3 regions of the Myceligenerans crystallogenes genome follow, and region 1 is predicted to be linked to each of the others. Evidence: predicted binding sites of a transcription regulator. Region 1 holds the regulator's gene; each other region holds the start of a gene.
The links. The regulator LexA, encoded in region 1, represses DNA repair genes until DNA is damaged. The targets are predictions, from matches to a motif close to TCGAACANNTGTTCGA.
Positions count from the first base shown of each region.

Region 1 (5,159 bases):
GCGCGGTGACGACACCGTCAACGAGGCCGCCCGGGCGCGGATCGACGAGGCGATCGCGCGGCTCGGCTACCGCCCGAGCCTGCTCGCGCGCGCCATGCGCGACCGGCGCACCGGCCGCCTCGCCGTGGCCCTGCCGAGCGGGCTCGCGGTCAGCTCCCTGGCGATCCTCGACGGCGTGCGCCAGACCGCCGAGGCGGCGGGGTACACGGTCGAGGTCATCACCCTCAGCGGCGCGCCGGACGCGCGCCGCGCACGGGTCCTGGAGCTGTCCGACGCCGGGTTCTTCGAGGGCATCGTCTCGCTGATGCCGCTGCCCGGCCTGGCGGCGGAGGAGCCCCGGACGCCCCTGCTCGTCGTGCCGCGCTACGACGAGAACATGCGGAGCATCGGCGACCTGGCCGACGCGTCGATCCTGCACGAGATCATGGATCGCCTCGCCGCCGGCGGGCACCGCCGCTTCCTGCACCTGGCGGGGGACCACGCCCACACGAGCGCCCGCGAGCGGCGGCGGGTCTTCGAGGAGGCCGCGGTGCGGCTCGGGGCGGAGTCGTACGACGTCGTCGACTGCGACTGGGATCCCGGGCGCGCGCTGGAGGCGATCCGGGGCCTGCCCGCCGACGGCGCGACGGCGGTCGTCGCGGCCACGGACGTCCTGGCCGCCGCGGCGATCCGGGCCGCGACCGAGCGCGGCTGGCAGGTGCCGCGGGACCTCAGCGTCACGGGCTGGGACGACAACCCCGTCGCCGCGGTGATGCTGCCCAGCCTGACGTCGGTCAGCCACGACCACCACATGCTGGGGCGGCACGCCGCGGCGTCGCTCCTGGCCGTGCTGCGCGGCGAGGCGGCGCCGGGGGAGCCGGGGCCGATCGCGACCGTGCTGTGGCGGGAGTCCACGGGCGCCGCGCCGGTGCACGAGCGCCGGTAGCGTCCGGCGGGGTCGGCCGGCCCGGCGGCATCGGCACGGGACCGCCGCCGCGGCGCCGTCCGGCACGACAAAGGCCGCCGACCAGGTCAGGTGCCTGGGAGGCGGCCTCGGCCGAGGAGTCTCAGCCGCTCTTGCGGCGGAACATCTTCTGCGTCGGGCCCGTCGTCTCCGAGCCGTGCACCGAGCCCGTGTTCCGGTCCGATTCCGCCGAGCGGTGGCTCGCCTTGTTCTTGCGGTCCAGAGCCTCGCGGAACTTGGCCTTGGCGTCCTCACTGGGCTTCGTGCTGTCGTTCGTGTTCTTCGACGTCACGCCGACCACCTCCTCGTCTCTCGCTGCCCTGCCAGGGCAGTCAGACCAGACTCTCCCACGTCAGGCCATCTCGCCAGCTGTTTTCGGGCTGTGAGATTCCTGGGCGTCCGCGTCCTCGGCCTCCTTGCGCAGGTCCGTGATGGCCGCCTCGAAGTCCTCCAGCGAGGAGAAGTCCTGGTAGACGCTCGCGAACCGCAGGTAGGCGACGACGTCGAGCTCCCGCAGGGGGCCGAGGATCGCCTTGCCGATCTCCTGCGCCTCGATCTCGGCGCTGCCCGTGCTGCGCAGCGTCTCCTCGACGCGCTGGGCCAGCAGGGCCAGGTCGTCGTCGCTCACCGGCCGCGGGGCGCACGCCTTGCGGACGCCGATCGCGATCTTGTCGCGGACGAAGGGCTCCGTCGCCCCCGAGCGCTTGACCACGGTCAGGCTCGCCGTCTCGATGGTCGTGAATCGCTTGTGACACGACGGGCACTCCCGCCGGCGGCGGATCGACGAACCGTCGTCCGCGGTGCGCGAGTCCACCACGCGCGAGTCGGCGTGACGACAGAACGGGCAGTGCATGCGGTCTCCTGCGGGCTCGGCCGGCGACCGGGTACTCCCGGCCGGGACTTGACCGTATGCGGGCAAACCACACCCATGCAACACGACCGCAGCAATATGGTGGACCGGCCTTGCGACTTCACCCGCTACCGACGACCTTCCGACGTCGTCAGGCCTCATCCCTCGGGGAGGTAGACGGTCTGCCCGACCTGCAGCGAGGCGGTCGCCAGCCCGTTCAGATCCTGCAGCTCGCGGACGACGTCGCGGACGTCCTGACCCGGTTCCGCGACCGACGCCGCCAGGGCCCAGAGCGACTCGCCCGGGGCGACCGCGTGGGCCCGCAGCTCCTGCGGCGGCAACGGCGGGTTCGCGGCCGCCGTCGCGCCCCAGACGAGCGGCGCGGCGAGCGCGAAGGCCGCGAGGGCGACGACGACGCGGCCGCGGGTGGTCAGGCGCAGCCCGTCGAGGTCGAACCGGGCCGCGACGGAGGACCTGGCGGCAGCGGGCCGCCGGGGGGCGACCGGCCGCCGGGCCGTGGCCGGCCGCCCCGGCCGTGGGGGCGCCTGTTCCGGCGGCGGCACCACGTACAGGTGCCGCACCCGCCGGACCTCTGCCGTGGCCGTGGTGCCCATGACTGCCTCCCGGGGACGTTGACGTGTCGAACACTCGTGCGCTGACGTCGCGTGGGCGAACACCCGTACGACGAACACTCGTACCATTGTGTAGCACGCGACACCGCTCGTGTCGAGACACGCTCGAACATCCGTTTGAGATTCCCCGACACCCGATCTAGAGTGGGGATCATCAACCGATGGGGAGGGGTACAGCATGACGGGACGCATGTCGGGACGTGCCGGCACGACGGGCATGATGCCGGGCAGTCTGGGCAGTGTGGGCACCATCGCCCGGCACTCCGAGGAACCGATCGACCTGGGGGAGGTCGCCGATCGCCTGACCCCGCGCCAGCGCAAGGTGCTGGCCTGCATCCGTGAGTCCTTCGAGGCCCGCGGTTACCCTCCTTCGATGCGTGAGATCGGCGATGCCGTCGGCCTGGCGAGCCCTTCCAGCGTGAAGCACCAGTTGCAGGTCCTGGAGCGCAAGGGGTTCCTGCGCCGCGACCCGAACCGGCCGCGCGCGATGGAACTGGTGGACCCGGACACGGGCGAGCGCCAGAACCCGCCGTCGGGCGAGGCGCACTGGGGCTCGGCCACCGAGGAGAGCACGGCCGCGCCCGCCGCGTCCTACGTCCCCCTCGTGGGCCGGATCGCCGCCGGCGGGCCGATCCTGGCGGAGCAGGCGGTCGAGGACATCTTCGCCCTGCCGCGTCAGGTCGTCGGCGACGGTGACCTCTTCCTGCTGAAGGTCGCCGGTGACTCGATGGTCGACGCCGCGATCTGCGACGGCGACTGGGTCGTGGTGCGGCGCCAGAACGTGGCCGAGCAGGGCGAGATCGTCGCGGCGATGATCGACGGCGAGGCGACGGTCAAGACGTTCAAGCAGACGGACGGCCACGTCTGGCTGCTGCCGCAGAACGCCGCCTACGAGCCCATCCCGGGCGACGAGGCCCAGATCCTGGGCCGCATCGTGGCGGTCCTGCGCAGCCTCTGATCCCTGCCGGGCCCGCCCCGGTCGCCCGCCGGGGCCTGCACCGGGCTCGCCAGCCATGGCGGGCCCGGTTCCGTGCCCAGCTCCTCCCGTCACGGCGGGCCCTCATCTGTGTCCGTCCGCCCGGCCACGCCGGGCCTGGCTCCGTACGGAGCCAGGCGGGCCCGGTTCCGTGGAGAACATGGCCGGTCAGGCGGGCCATGGTCCGAGTCCGGCGAATCCCCGCCCGCGCGCGGACGGCTGGCGCCGCCGGGCTTGGTGGTGAACTTCCAGCCCTCCCCGTCCGCCCGCGCGCGGACGGAGGGTCAGGCCTGGTTCAGGCGCTGGAGCGCCGCGCGGACCAGCGTGGTGTCCGACGTCGGCCAGAAGCCGGGCATGGAGCGCATCAGGAACGAGCCGTAGCGGGCCGTGGCCAGGCGGGGATCGAGGACGGCGACGACGCCGCGGTCCTTCGTGCTCCGGATCAGGCGGCCCGCGCCCTGGGCGAGCAGCAGCGCGGCGTGCGTGGCGGAGACCGCCATGAAGCCGTTGCCACCCCTCTCCTCGATCGCCCGGGCGCGGGCGGCCTTGACCGGGTCGTCCGGCCGCGGGAACGGGACCCGGTCGATGATGACGAGCTGGCACGACGGGCCCGGCACGTCGACGCCCTGCCAGAGCGACAGGGTGCCGAACAGGGAGGTCGCCGGGTCCGCGGCGAACTCCCGGACCAGGGTCGGCAGCTGGTCGTCGCCCTGGACCAGGATCGGCAGGTCGAGACGTTCCCGCATCGCCTCGGCGGCCGCCTGCGCCGCCCGGCGGGACGAGAACAGACCCAGCGTCCGCCCGCCCGCGGCGGTGACCAGCTCGGCGATCTCGTCGAGCTGGGCGTCGGTGGTGGGCTCCCGGCCCGGCTTCGGCAGATGCCGGGCGATGTAGCAGATGCCCTGCTTCGCGTAGTCGAACGGGCTGCCGACGTCGAGGCCCTGCCAGACGGGCGTGTCGTCGGTCGCCGCGCCGCCCGCGGTTCGCGCGCCCGCGCCGTCGGCTCCCGCGCCGCGGGCCCCCGCGCCGTCCGGCGCACCACCGGCCGCACCTCCGGATCCCGCGCCCCCGGGCGCTCCACCCGAGCCGGCCGCCTTCCGGCCCAGCCCGAACGTGCTCGCGATCGGCTCGAACGTCCCGCCCAGGGCCAGCGTCGCCGACGTCAGCACGCCCGTCGCCTCCCCGAGCAGGTGCGTCCGGATCAGCCCGGCGACGTGCAGCGGCGCCGCATGCAGCCGGGAGACCGACTCGCCGAACCCGCCCCAGGCGGCGTCCGGCCGGTTCAGCCACAGCACGTCGGCCGTGGTGTCCTCGGCGGCCATCCGCTCCGCCACCTCGAAGAGCTGCAGCACGGCCCCCTGGGCGAGCTTGAGCCCCGGGTCGCCGTCGGACGCGGCCTGGGACCCGCCACCCTTCGATCCGCCCGCCTGCTTCTCGGGCTTGAGCTCGCTCAGCACGTCCCGCGCCGCGTCCCGCACGCCGGCGACGGCGTCGCGCAGCTCCCCCTGGAGCCCCTGCGGGAACCGGTCGCCCTGCGCGGTGACCAGCACGGTGCCGAGCACCGTCCCGGCATCCTCCAGCGCGGTCGTGTCGGCCCCGCCGTGCCGGCGCGCCAGGCGTGCGGCGTGGTCCACCGACGCCGCCGACAACTCCACGGTGGCGGACGCCGTCACCCGGTCCACGAGCTCGTGCGCCTCGTCGACGATCAGCACCTGGTGCTCCGGCAGCACCCCGGGGTTGCCGCCCGCGGCGATCCCG
Region 1 is NZ_BAAANL010000008.1:123,720-128,878, forward strand. Features, by position in the region: gene ABD208_RS17780 (LacI family DNA-binding transcriptional regulator) at 1-925, shown strand, start outside; gene ABD208_RS17785 (DUF5302 domain-containing protein) at 1,047-1,235, opposite strand; gene nrdR (transcriptional regulator NrdR) at 1,296-1,796, opposite strand; gene ABD208_RS17795 (LysM peptidoglycan-binding domain-containing protein) at 1,952-2,407, opposite strand; gene lexA (transcriptional repressor LexA) at 2,604-3,383, shown strand; gene ABD208_RS17805 (ATP-dependent DNA helicase) at 3,686-5,159, opposite strand, start outside.

Region 2 (5,159 bases), on a different contig from region 1:
GCGCTCCTGCGTACCGCCTTCATCCGCGCGCCGTGGATCGAGGAGGCCGGGCCCGACGTCGAGGTGCTGGCCAGGATCCCGGCGGTGGATACCGCAGGCCGTGAGCTGGCTGCCGCCGGTAAGATCGTCGCAGCGCGGCAGGGCTCGCTGCTCGCCACCGCCTTCCACCCGGAGATCACCGGTGACGCGCGCGTGCACGCCTTGTTCGTGGGGATTGTCGCTGGTGACGACGGAGGGCGCAGCGCAGGGTGAGGGCCGGGCAACGAGGCGCTCGCCCGGAGCGGAGTCCGAGAAGTCGCCGCATTCATACAGATTCGCGAAGGAGTTAACGGGTACATGTCAGGTCACTCCAAGTGGGCCACGACCAAGCACAAGAAGGCGGTCATCGACGCCAAGCGTGGCAAGCTCTTCGCGAAGCTGATCAAGAACATCGAGGTCGCGGCCCGGACGGGAGGCGGGGACCCCGCCGGTAACCCGACGCTGTTCGACGCCATCCAGAAGGCGAAGAAGTCGTCGGTCCCGAACGACAACATCGATCGCGCGGTCAAGCGCGGCTCCGGCGAGGGCGCCGACGCCGTGGACTACCAGACGATCATGTACGAGGGCTACGGCAACGACGGCATCGCCGTGCTGGTCGAGTGCCTCACGGACAACAAGAACCGTGCCGCCGCCGAGGTCCGCACCGCGTTCAACCGCAACGGCGGCTCGCTCGCCGACCCGGGCTCGGTCGCCTACCTGTTCTCCCGCAAGGGGCTCGTCGTCGTGCCGAAGTCCGACGGCGTCGGCGAGGACGAGGTCATGGAGGCCGCGCTGGAGGCGGGCGCCGAGGAGGTCTCCGACCTCGGCGAGGTCATCGAGGTCATGTCCGAGGCGACCGACCTGGTGCCCGTGCGCAAGGCCATCCAGGACGCCGGCATCGACTACGACTCCGCCGACGTGGTCTGGCACCCGTCGATGCAGGTCGAGGTCGACGTCGAGGCCGCCCGCAAGATCATGCGGCTCATCGACGCGCTCGAGGACAGCGACGACGTGCAGAACGTCTTCGCCAACTTCGACGCCAGCGACGAGGTCATGGCGGCGCTCGACGACGAGGAGTGAGCCGGCGGGCGCGAGCCGGCACCGCTGCCGGCCGCGCCCGCGGCGCCGCCGAGCGCCCGCGCGCCACGCCCGCTCCGCGGCGGAGGACGGTTTCGCGGGCGCTTCATGACATGCTGACGGCGTGCGAGTTCTTGGCGTTGACCCCGGTCTGACCAGGTGCGGCGTGGGGGTGGTGGACTCCCTGCCCGGCCGGCGCGCGCGCATGGCCGCGGTGGGCGTCATCCGGTCCGACGCCGACCTGTCCGTGGACCTGCGGCTGCTGCGGATCGCCGAGGGGCTCGACGAGTGGCTCGACGAGCACCGGCCCGACGTCGTCGCCGTCGAACGCGTCTTCGCCCAGCACAACGTCGCGTCAGTGATGGGGACCGCGCAGGCCGCGGGGCTGGCCATGCTGGCCGCGGCCCGGCGCGGGATCCCCGTCGCCCTGCACACCCCGAGCGAGGTCAAGGCCGCCGTGACCGGCTCCGGCCGGGCAGGGAAAGAGCAGGTCACCAGGATGATCACCAGGATCCTCGAGCTGGACGACCCGCCCAGGCCCGCCGACGCCGCCGACGCGCTGGCGCTCGCGGTGTGTCACCTCTGGCGGCCCGGCGGCGCGCTGCAGGGCAACGACAGCCACGACCTCACGCCGGCCCAGCGCGCCTGGGCCGAGGCGGAGAAGGCGGCGCGGCAGGTGGGGCGGCGCGCGGGGCGGTGATCGCCCGCCTGCTCGGGTCCTGCGACGACGGACGCTCGTCGCGGGACGACTCCTGGCGGACGGCGCGCCGGGTTGCCGCCGGTGCGGCGGGAGCGCCGGTGAGCCGCGTTAGGATCGCACGGACGTTCGAGGAGTCCTGACCGCAGGGAGGAATGCCCGTGATCGCCTCGCTGACGGGGATCGTGCAGCACGTGACGCTGGACCGCGTCGTACTCGAGGTCGGCGGGGTCGGGTACCTCGTGCACGCGACGCCGGGGACGCTCGCGGGGCTGCGCGTGGGTGACAGCGCCAGCGTGGCGACCAGCATGGTGGTGCGCGAGGACTCCATGACCCTGTTCGGCTTCGCCGACGCCGACGAGCGCGACGTGTTCGAGGTCGTGCAGACCGTCAGCGGCGTCGGGCCGCGGCTCGCGCTCGCGATGGTCGCCGTGCACACGCCGGAGTCGCTGCGCCGGATCGTCGCCACGGAGGACACCGCCGCGCTCACGCGGGTTCCCGGGATCGGCAAGAAGGGTGCGCAGCGCATCCTGCTGGAACTGGGGGACAAGCTGGGGCCGCCGTCGGGCGGCGAGGCCGTACCGCCCGGCGAGGTGAGCGCGATGCCGGCGTCCGACGCCGGCACGGTCCAGGTCGTCGAGGCGCTGACCGGCCTCGGCTGGCCGGTCAAGGCCGCCGAGGACGCCGTCGCGAAGGTCCTCGCCGAGACGGGGGCGGAGGTCGTCGCGCCGTCCGACGTCGCGAACACGCTGCGCGCCGCCCTGCGCACGCTGGGAGGGAACCGTGGCTGACGAGGCGGTGGTGCGGGGCGTGGTGACGGCGCCGTCCGCGGCGGCCGCCGCGGCGTGCCGCGTGGCGGTCGCGACGGGGCGCCGGGAGGCGCACCGTGACTGAGGCGTCCGAGGCCCGTCTGATGGGTGCGGTGGCCGACGACGTCGAGCGGGCCGCCGAGGCCGCGCTGCGCCCCAAGCGACTCGAGGAGTTCGTGGGGCAGCCCGTGGTGCGGGAGCAGCTCTCGCTGATGCTGCGGGCCGCCGTCGCGCGGGGGAACGCGCCCGATCACGTGCTGCTGTCCGGGCCGCCCGGGCTGGGCAAGACGACGCTCGCGATGATCATCGCGGCCGAGATCGGGTCCAACCTGCGGATCACGTCCGGGCCCGCGATCCAGCACGCCGGGGATCTCGCCGCCGTGCTGTCGTCGCTCGAGGAGGGCGAGGTGCTCTTCATCGACGAGATCCACCGCCTCGCCCGGCCCGCGGAGGAGCTGCTGTACTCCGCGATGGAGGACTTCCGGGTCGACATCGTCGTGGGGAAGGGGCCCGGCGCCTCCGCGATCCCGCTCGCCCTGCCGCCGTTCACGGTGGTGGGCGCGACGACGCGCTCCGGGCTGCTGCCGGCGCCCCTGCGCGACAGGTTCGGGTTCACCGGGCACATGGACTTCTACTCGGCGGCCGAGCTGGAGCAGGTCATCGTGCGCTCCTCCCGCCTGCTCGGGGTGGGTGTCGCGCAGGACGCCGCCGCCGAGATCGCCGGACGGTCGCGCGGCACCCCCCGGATCGCCAACCGGCTGCTGCGCCGGGTGCGCGACTGGGCACAGGTGCGGGGCGACGGGACGCTGGACCTGAACGCGGCGAGGTCGGCGCTCCAGGTGTACGAGGTGGACGCGATCGGGCTCGACCGGCTCGACCGGTCGGTCCTGGTCGCGCTGTGCCGGCGGTTCGGCGGCGGGCCCGTGGGCCTGACGACGCTCGCGGCGGCCGTGGGGGAGGAGTCCGACACCGTGGAGACGGTGGCGGAGCCCTACCTGGTGCGGGAAGGGCTCATCGCCCGCACGCCGCGCGGCCGGGTGGCGACCGTCGCGGCGTGGGAGCACCTGGGGCTGACGCCGCCGGAGGGCGGGGCGTTGCTGCCGGGTGGCGGTACGCAGTTGTCCACAGGCCGGTCAACGGACACGCTGTTCGACGCATAGACTGGGCTGCGGAAAGCCAGTACTCCGCCGAATTCTCCGCCGAACCGACAGGAATGCCGTGCCCTTCGATCCCACTTTCCTCATCCTTATCGTCGCTCTCGCGGCGATGCTGTTCTTCACGACGAACCGCAGCCGCAAGCAGCAGAAGGCCGCCGCGGAGTTCCGGGAGAACCTCAGGCCCGGGGTCGAGGTGATGACGCAGTCCGGCATGGTCGGCGTCGTCGTCGGCGTCGACGACGCGCGCCAGATCATCCGGCTCGAGTCCTCGGACGGCCACGTGACCGACTGGGTCATGGCCGCCGTGAAGGAGATCCCGGCGCAGTTCGCGACGCCCGTCCCGGAGGACTCGGACGACACGGACGAGGCCCGGGACTCGGAGGACAAGGATTCCGGCAGTACCATCGAGCCCGGCGTCATCGACGTCCCGGACGACCTCTCGGGTCTGGACACTGCCCAGCAGGAGTACCGGGACCAGCAGAAGCGCAAGGACGACGACACCGACGGCAAGTGACGACCGCGTCGCTGCGGACCTGGCCGTAGCGGCGCCGAACTCACACCGCTGACCTGGCGGTGTGCAACCGAGAAGAGACGACAAGTTGGCGACTGACAACCGGCGCTCACGCCCGGTCCGGACGATCGTCCTGATGACGATCTTCACGATGCTGCTGCCGTTCGTGGCGCTCGTGGCCGGGACCGTGTGGGACGCGCGTTCCGAAGAGAATCCCGATGGTGCGAGCTTCGGCCCGGGTCTGGCCCTCGACCTGCAGGGCGGCACCCAGGTGGTGCTCGAGGCCGTCACGACCGACGGCTCCGAGATCAGCCCGGAAGCCATGGAAGAGGCCGTCGGCGTGATCCGGCAGCGCGTCGACGCCAACGGCGTCAGCGAGGCGGAGATCGCCGTGCAGGGTGATCGGCAGATCATCGTCGAGATCCCCGGTGAGGTGGACGACGAGACGATCGCGCTGATCTCCAAGGCCGCGCAGATGAAGTTCCGGCCGGTGCTCAGCATGGTGGCGCCGCAGGCGGTGCCCCAGCCGAGCGCGGAGCCCAGCCCCGAGGCGTCCGGCGACGCGGAGAAGGAGTCCGGCAAGGATGCCGGTTCCGGCGACTCCGCCGAGGCCGACTCGGGCAAGGGCGACTCGGCAGAGGGCGACGCCGCGGAGGCCGAGGGCGACGACGCCGCGGCCGACCCGGAGGCCCTGCTGGCCAAGATCGCCGAGGAGCACAAGGAGCTCAAGCCGACGGACCCGAGCGACCCGGCGCAGATCACCCCGGCCGTCCAGGAGTACGCGAACCAGCTCGACTGCCTGGACCCGAAGAACCTCCAGGGCGGCGGCGGGGACGACCCCGACCTGCCGCTGGTCACCTGCGACGAGATCGGGTCGGCCAAGTTCATCC
Region 2 is NZ_BAAANL010000007.1:118,288-123,446, reverse strand. Features, by position in the region: gene pdxT (pyridoxal 5'-phosphate synthase glutaminase subunit PdxT) at 1-252, shown strand, start outside; gene ABD208_RS16550 (YebC/PmpR family DNA-binding transcriptional regulator) at 337-1,098, shown strand; gene ruvC (crossover junction endodeoxyribonuclease RuvC) at 1,220-1,795, shown strand; gene ruvA (Holliday junction branch migration protein RuvA) at 1,954-2,583, shown strand; gene ruvB (Holliday junction branch migration DNA helicase RuvB) at 2,706-3,761, shown strand; gene yajC (preprotein translocase subunit YajC) at 3,820-4,272, shown strand; gene secD (protein translocase subunit SecD) at 4,406-5,159, shown strand, end outside.
Region 2: ruvA (Holliday junction branch migration protein RuvA) is a predicted target of LexA. The motif match lies at 1,910-1,925, and genes of this name have one in related genera.

Region 3 (5,159 bases), on a different contig from region 1:
ATGTCTCACTCCTTCTCGATACTTCGCAGGAACAGGTCGGTGAGCTGGGCCGCGACCTCGTGCTTGTCCTCGGGGCCGGTGGGCGAGTACCAGTGGGACAGGTAGTGCACGTCGGAGTAGAAGTGCGCGATGAGGATGTGCACGGGGATGTCGGTGCGGAACGCCCCCTCGGCCTGGCCGCGCCGGATCAGCTCGGCGACCTCGTCGTGGTACTCGCGGCGGCGGCGCTTGACCTCCTTGAGGCGTTCCGGGGTGAGCATGTGCATGCTCCGGAAGAACACGGTGCCCTCGGGCAGGAAGTCGATCGAGGTGACGATGACGTCCTCGCAGACGGCTCGCAGCACCCCGGCGGCGGGGCCGCCCTGGGCCGTGATCTCGTCGAGCCTGCGCTTCTGCAGGTTCAGCAGGCGCTCGTAGATCGCGAAGAGCAGGTCGTCCTTGGACGTGAAGTAGTGGTACATCGCGCCCTTGGTCACGCCCGCGGCGGCGACGATCTGCTGCACGCTCGTGCTCGTGTAGCCCTGCGTGGCGAAGAGGTCCAGGGCTGCCTTCATGACCTGCTCGGCGACGTTGGTTGTGCGCATGGCTCATCCTCACCCACTCAGAGGCCGGGGTGCAGGCTCGAGCCGCCGTCGACCAGGAGGGTCTGGCCGGTGATCCAGGCGGCGTCGTCGGACAGGAGGAACGCGGCGGGGCCCGCGACGTCGTCGGGCTCGCCGAGGCGGGCGAGCGGGTAGCGGGCGGCGGCCTCGGCCTCGCGGCCCTCGTAGAGGGCGCGGGCGAGCTTGGTCCTGATGACGGCGGGGGCGAGGGCGTTGACGCGGATCGCCGGGGCCAGTTCGTGGGCGAGCTGCTGGGTGAGGTTGATGAGGGCGGCCTTGGAGACGCCGTAGAAGGCGATGTCCGGGGAGGCTGTCGTGCCGGCTACCGAGGCGAGGTTGAGGACGGAGCGGAGGGTGGTGGGCGGGGGCGTGTCGGCGGGTCGCTCGTTGTCCGGTGGTGGCGTGTCGCGGGGCGGGACCGTCGTCGCGGCCACGGCGGCGCGCGCCCATTCGAGGGCGGCGAGCACGTTGACCTCGAAGATCTTGCGGGCGGCGGCGGGGTCGAGTTCCGCCAGCGGGCCGTAGGCGGGGTTGATCCCGGCGTTGTTGACGAGGTGGTGGAGGGCGCCGAAGCGGTCGATGGTGTGGGCGATCGCGGCGTCGCGGTGGGCGGCGTCGTGCACCTTGCCGGGGACGCCCGAGGCGCGGCCGCCGAGTTCGGCCACGGAGGCGGCGAGCTGGGCCTCGTCGCGGCCGGTGACGACCACGGATCCGCCCTCGGCGACGACGCGGCGGGCGATGGCCAGGCCGATCCCGCGGGTTCCTCCGGTGATCAGGGCGACTCTGCCCGCGAACCTCTGCACTGGGGTTCCCTCCTTGGCTGCGACATACCGGCTAGTCGGTTTGTAGGAGGAAGCTATCACGGGGACGGCGGCGAGGGAAGGGACGCGGAGGTGCGGGCTCAGCCGGCCCGGGTCAGGCCGGGCATCTGCGCCTGGATCTCCCGGATCGTCGTGGCGAGCACGCCGGTGGCCAGCAGGCCCGATCCCAGCGGCCCCGACGCGTCCGCCCCGAGCAGGGGCAGCCGGAGGAGGGCGGCGCGGACGTCGGCCGAGATGTGGTCGAGCTGCCAGCGGACCTCCGCGCGCCGGGCGTCGTCCTGCTCCGGTCCCCCGGGCCGCCCCGGCGCCGCCAGGGCGGCGGCCTTCGCCGCGTACGCGGCGGCCCCCAGCGCATGGGCGCCCATGTGGGCGACGGCCGAGGCCTGACCGGCGGCGCGCACCGCCGCCACGGCGGCCGGACCCTGCACGGACCGCGCCGCCCGGCTGGTCTCGAACCGGCGCCGGATCTCGCCGGCGGTGTCCACGTCGCCGCGGCCGAAGGCCCGGGTCCGGTCGATGCCGTCCCGCACCCGGTCGTCGCCCGGGGCCTCCGCCTCGAACAGGGGGAGCACGCGTTCCGCGCAGTCGGCCGCCCACAGGGCGACGCGACGACGGTCGATCTCGCTGAGGGCCTGCGGGGATGCCATGGGCCAACTCTGTCACGGGTCGGCGACGGGCAGATCCTGCCGTGATGGCACCCGCGGATCGATGTCGCCGCCAGAGACCCTCGCGACCAGTTCCCACGACTTTGACGCCGACGCATTCCTGTGGAAAACCGAGTTTGCACACAGATTAGAGGCTGAGATAGCGATGGCTGATTTCCCTCTGTAGCTTTGCATCAGATTCGAACATCGCATCGATCGAACGGGCGTCAGGGGGGGGTAGGTGCCATGCAGGAGGATTCGTCCGTCGAGCTGCTGGTCGAGCACGCCCGCGAGCACCTGCTCCCCGGCTACGGCGCCCGGACCGGGCCGCTGCTCGACCTACTGGCCCGGCACGTGCCGGATCTTCCCGACGACGTGCTGGGGATGATGGTCCGCGCTGCGGCCGACGTCGCCGGGTGGGCCGCCGGGCTGCAGGCACAGGCGGCCGGCGCGCTCGTGAGGCGTGCGGAGGGGTTCACCGGGTTCGAGGAGACGACCACCATGGTCGCCGCCGAGCTGGACGAGACCCGTCAGACCGCCCGGAAGGTCATGGTCCGCGCCGAGGCCTGCCTGCGGCATCCGGTCGTGCTGGAGCACCTGTCGGCCGGACGGGTCGACGTGCCGCGCGCTGACGCGCTGCTGCTGACCGGCCGGTCACTGACCGACGCCCTGCGCGCGGAGGCGATCGAGAAGCTGCTGCCCATCGCCCCCGAACGATCGGCCGGATGGCTCACCACCGAGATGCGCAAGTTCGCCCGTGCCTGCGATCCCGACAAGGCGAGCAGAGTCGCGGCCGCGTCACGCGGGGTCTTCCATGACGTGTGCGAGGACGAGATGGGCACCATCACCGCGTTCCTGCCGGCCCAGGACAGCGCGGCCGTGTGGGGAGTCGTCGACGATCTTGCCCAGCAGATGCGCCGCACCGAGGACTCCCGCACTCTCGGCCAGCTTCGCGCGGACGTCTTCACCTCGATCCTGACCGGTCGCCTCGTGCCCGAGCACCGTAACGACACCGGGGACGACGGGGCCGTACCGAGCACGACCGACCAGCAGGGTCACGTCGGCGACGACCTGGTGGCCGCCCGCGACGAGCGCCCCATCGTGCGGCTGACTCCCAGCCGCCCGGTCATACGCGTCACCGTCCCACTCGACGCGCTGCGGACCACCGAAGCTTCCCTGGACGCCCCCGCTCCACAGGGACCCCGACCTGGACCTGGCACCGGGCCTGAACCTGAAGCCGAACATCACGACACCACGGGCACCGTGCACCGCACCGGCCCCGCGTGGCTCGACGAATTCGGGCCGATCAGCGTGGCGACCGCCAGGCGTATCGCCTTCGATTCCGACGCCGTCTGGCATCGCATGGTCACCGACCCCGTCACCGGCATCCTCCTCGACTACTCCACACGCGCCTACCGCCCGCCGGCCCGGCTCGCCGAGGCCGTACGCCTTCGCGACGGGTCCTGCCGCGCCCCCGGCTGCACGGCAGACGCCCGCTGGTGCGACCTCGACCACATCGAGCCTTACGACCACGACCGCCCGGACACGCCCGGAGAGCCCGGCCAGACCAGAGCGGAGAACTTGCACTCGCTCTGCCGGACGCACCACCGCCTCAAGACGCGGCACGGCTGGCAGGTAACCCGCGACCCGGACACAGGGATCACGCACTGGACCGCGCCCACCGGGCGGCGCTACGAAACGGCGCCGACGCCGTTCGACCCCACGCCCGCCACGCTGAAGGAGCTGATGACCCCACTACCACGACGCACGCGGGCGTCCCTCGCCGACGCCGTCGACCGGAAGGCAGGCGCCGAACCGGACCCGCCCAGGCGCCGCCCGGGCAACCCGCCACCCGACGCCAACGGACCCGCACCCGAAGCCCCGGAAGAACCACCGTTCTGACCTCGGTGACTCAAGAACCAGGAATCACACATGACCAGGAGTGGCGCCCCGCACCCGACGAGAGGCAGGCTGAACCCGTGAAGCACATCGGATTCCTCTCGTTCGGCCACTGGACGCCGCATGCGTCGTCGTCCACACGATCGGCCGCGGACACCCTGCTGCAGTCGATCGAACTCGCCGTCGCGGCGGAGGAACTCGGCGCCGACGGCGCATACTTCCGCGTGCACCACTTCGCCCGGCAGCTCGCCTCGCCGTTCCCGCTGCTCGCGGCGGTCGGGGCGCGGACGTCCCGGATCGAGATCGGCACCGGCGTCATCGACATGCGCTACGAGAATCCCGCGTACATGACCGAGGACGCGGGCGCCGCCGACCTGATCGCGGGCGGTCGCCTGCAGCTGGGCATCTCGCGCGGGTCACCCGAGCAGGTCATCGACGGCTGGCGGCACTTCGGCCACGAGCCGCGCGACGGCGAGTCCGACGCCGACATGGCCCGCCGCCGCACCGCCCGCTTCCTGGAGCTGCTCGAAGGCGAGGGCTTCGCCGAGCCCAACCCCCGGCCCATGTTCCCCAACCCGCCGGGCCTGCTGCGCCTCGAACCGTGGTCCCAGGGCCTGCGCGACCGCATCTGGTGGGGCGCCGGATCCCGTGCCACCGCGGAGTGGACGGCCCGGCAGGGCATGAACCTCATGTCGTCGACGCTCCTGACCGAGGACACCGGCGTCCCGTTCCACCAGCTCCAGGCCGAGCAGATCCAGATGTTCCGCGACGCCTGGAGGGAAGCGGGACATACCCGCGAACCGCGCGTCTCGGTCTCCCGCTCGATCTTCCCCATCACCGACGACCGCGACCGCGCCTACTTCGGCATGGAACGCTTCAGCACCGACCAGGTGGGCAACCTCGAGGGCGGCCAGGCCAGGTTCGGCAAGACCTACGCGGGCGAGATCGACGAGATCGTCGAGGACCTGGCCGCGGACACCGCCGTCGCCGCCGCCGACACCCTGCTCCTGACCGTCCCCAACCAGCTCGGCGTCGACTACAACGCCCACGTCATCGAGAACGTCGTCCGGCACGTCGCCCCGGCGCTCGGATGGCGCTGATGCGGATCATCGCCGAACAGGGTGACATCACGCGCGCCGGCACCGACGCAATCGTCAACGCGGCCAACTCGCTGCTGCTCGGGGGCGGCGGTG
Region 3 is NZ_BAAANL010000002.1:13,131-18,289, reverse strand. Features, by position in the region: gene ABD208_RS04765 (NADPH:quinone oxidoreductase family protein) at 1-2, opposite strand, end outside; gene ABD208_RS04760 (TetR/AcrR family transcriptional regulator) at 6-584, opposite strand; gene ABD208_RS04755 (SDR family oxidoreductase) at 602-1,405, opposite strand; gene ABD208_RS04750 (putative immunity protein) at 1,504-2,070, opposite strand; gene ABD208_RS04745 (HNH endonuclease signature motif containing protein) at 2,314-3,969, shown strand; gene ABD208_RS04740 (LLM class flavin-dependent oxidoreductase) at 4,047-5,066, shown strand; gene ABD208_RS04735 (O-acetyl-ADP-ribose deacetylase) at 5,066-5,159, shown strand, end outside.
Region 3: ABD208_RS04745 (HNH endonuclease signature motif containing protein) is a predicted target of LexA. The motif match lies at 2,268-2,283, and genes of this name have one in related genera.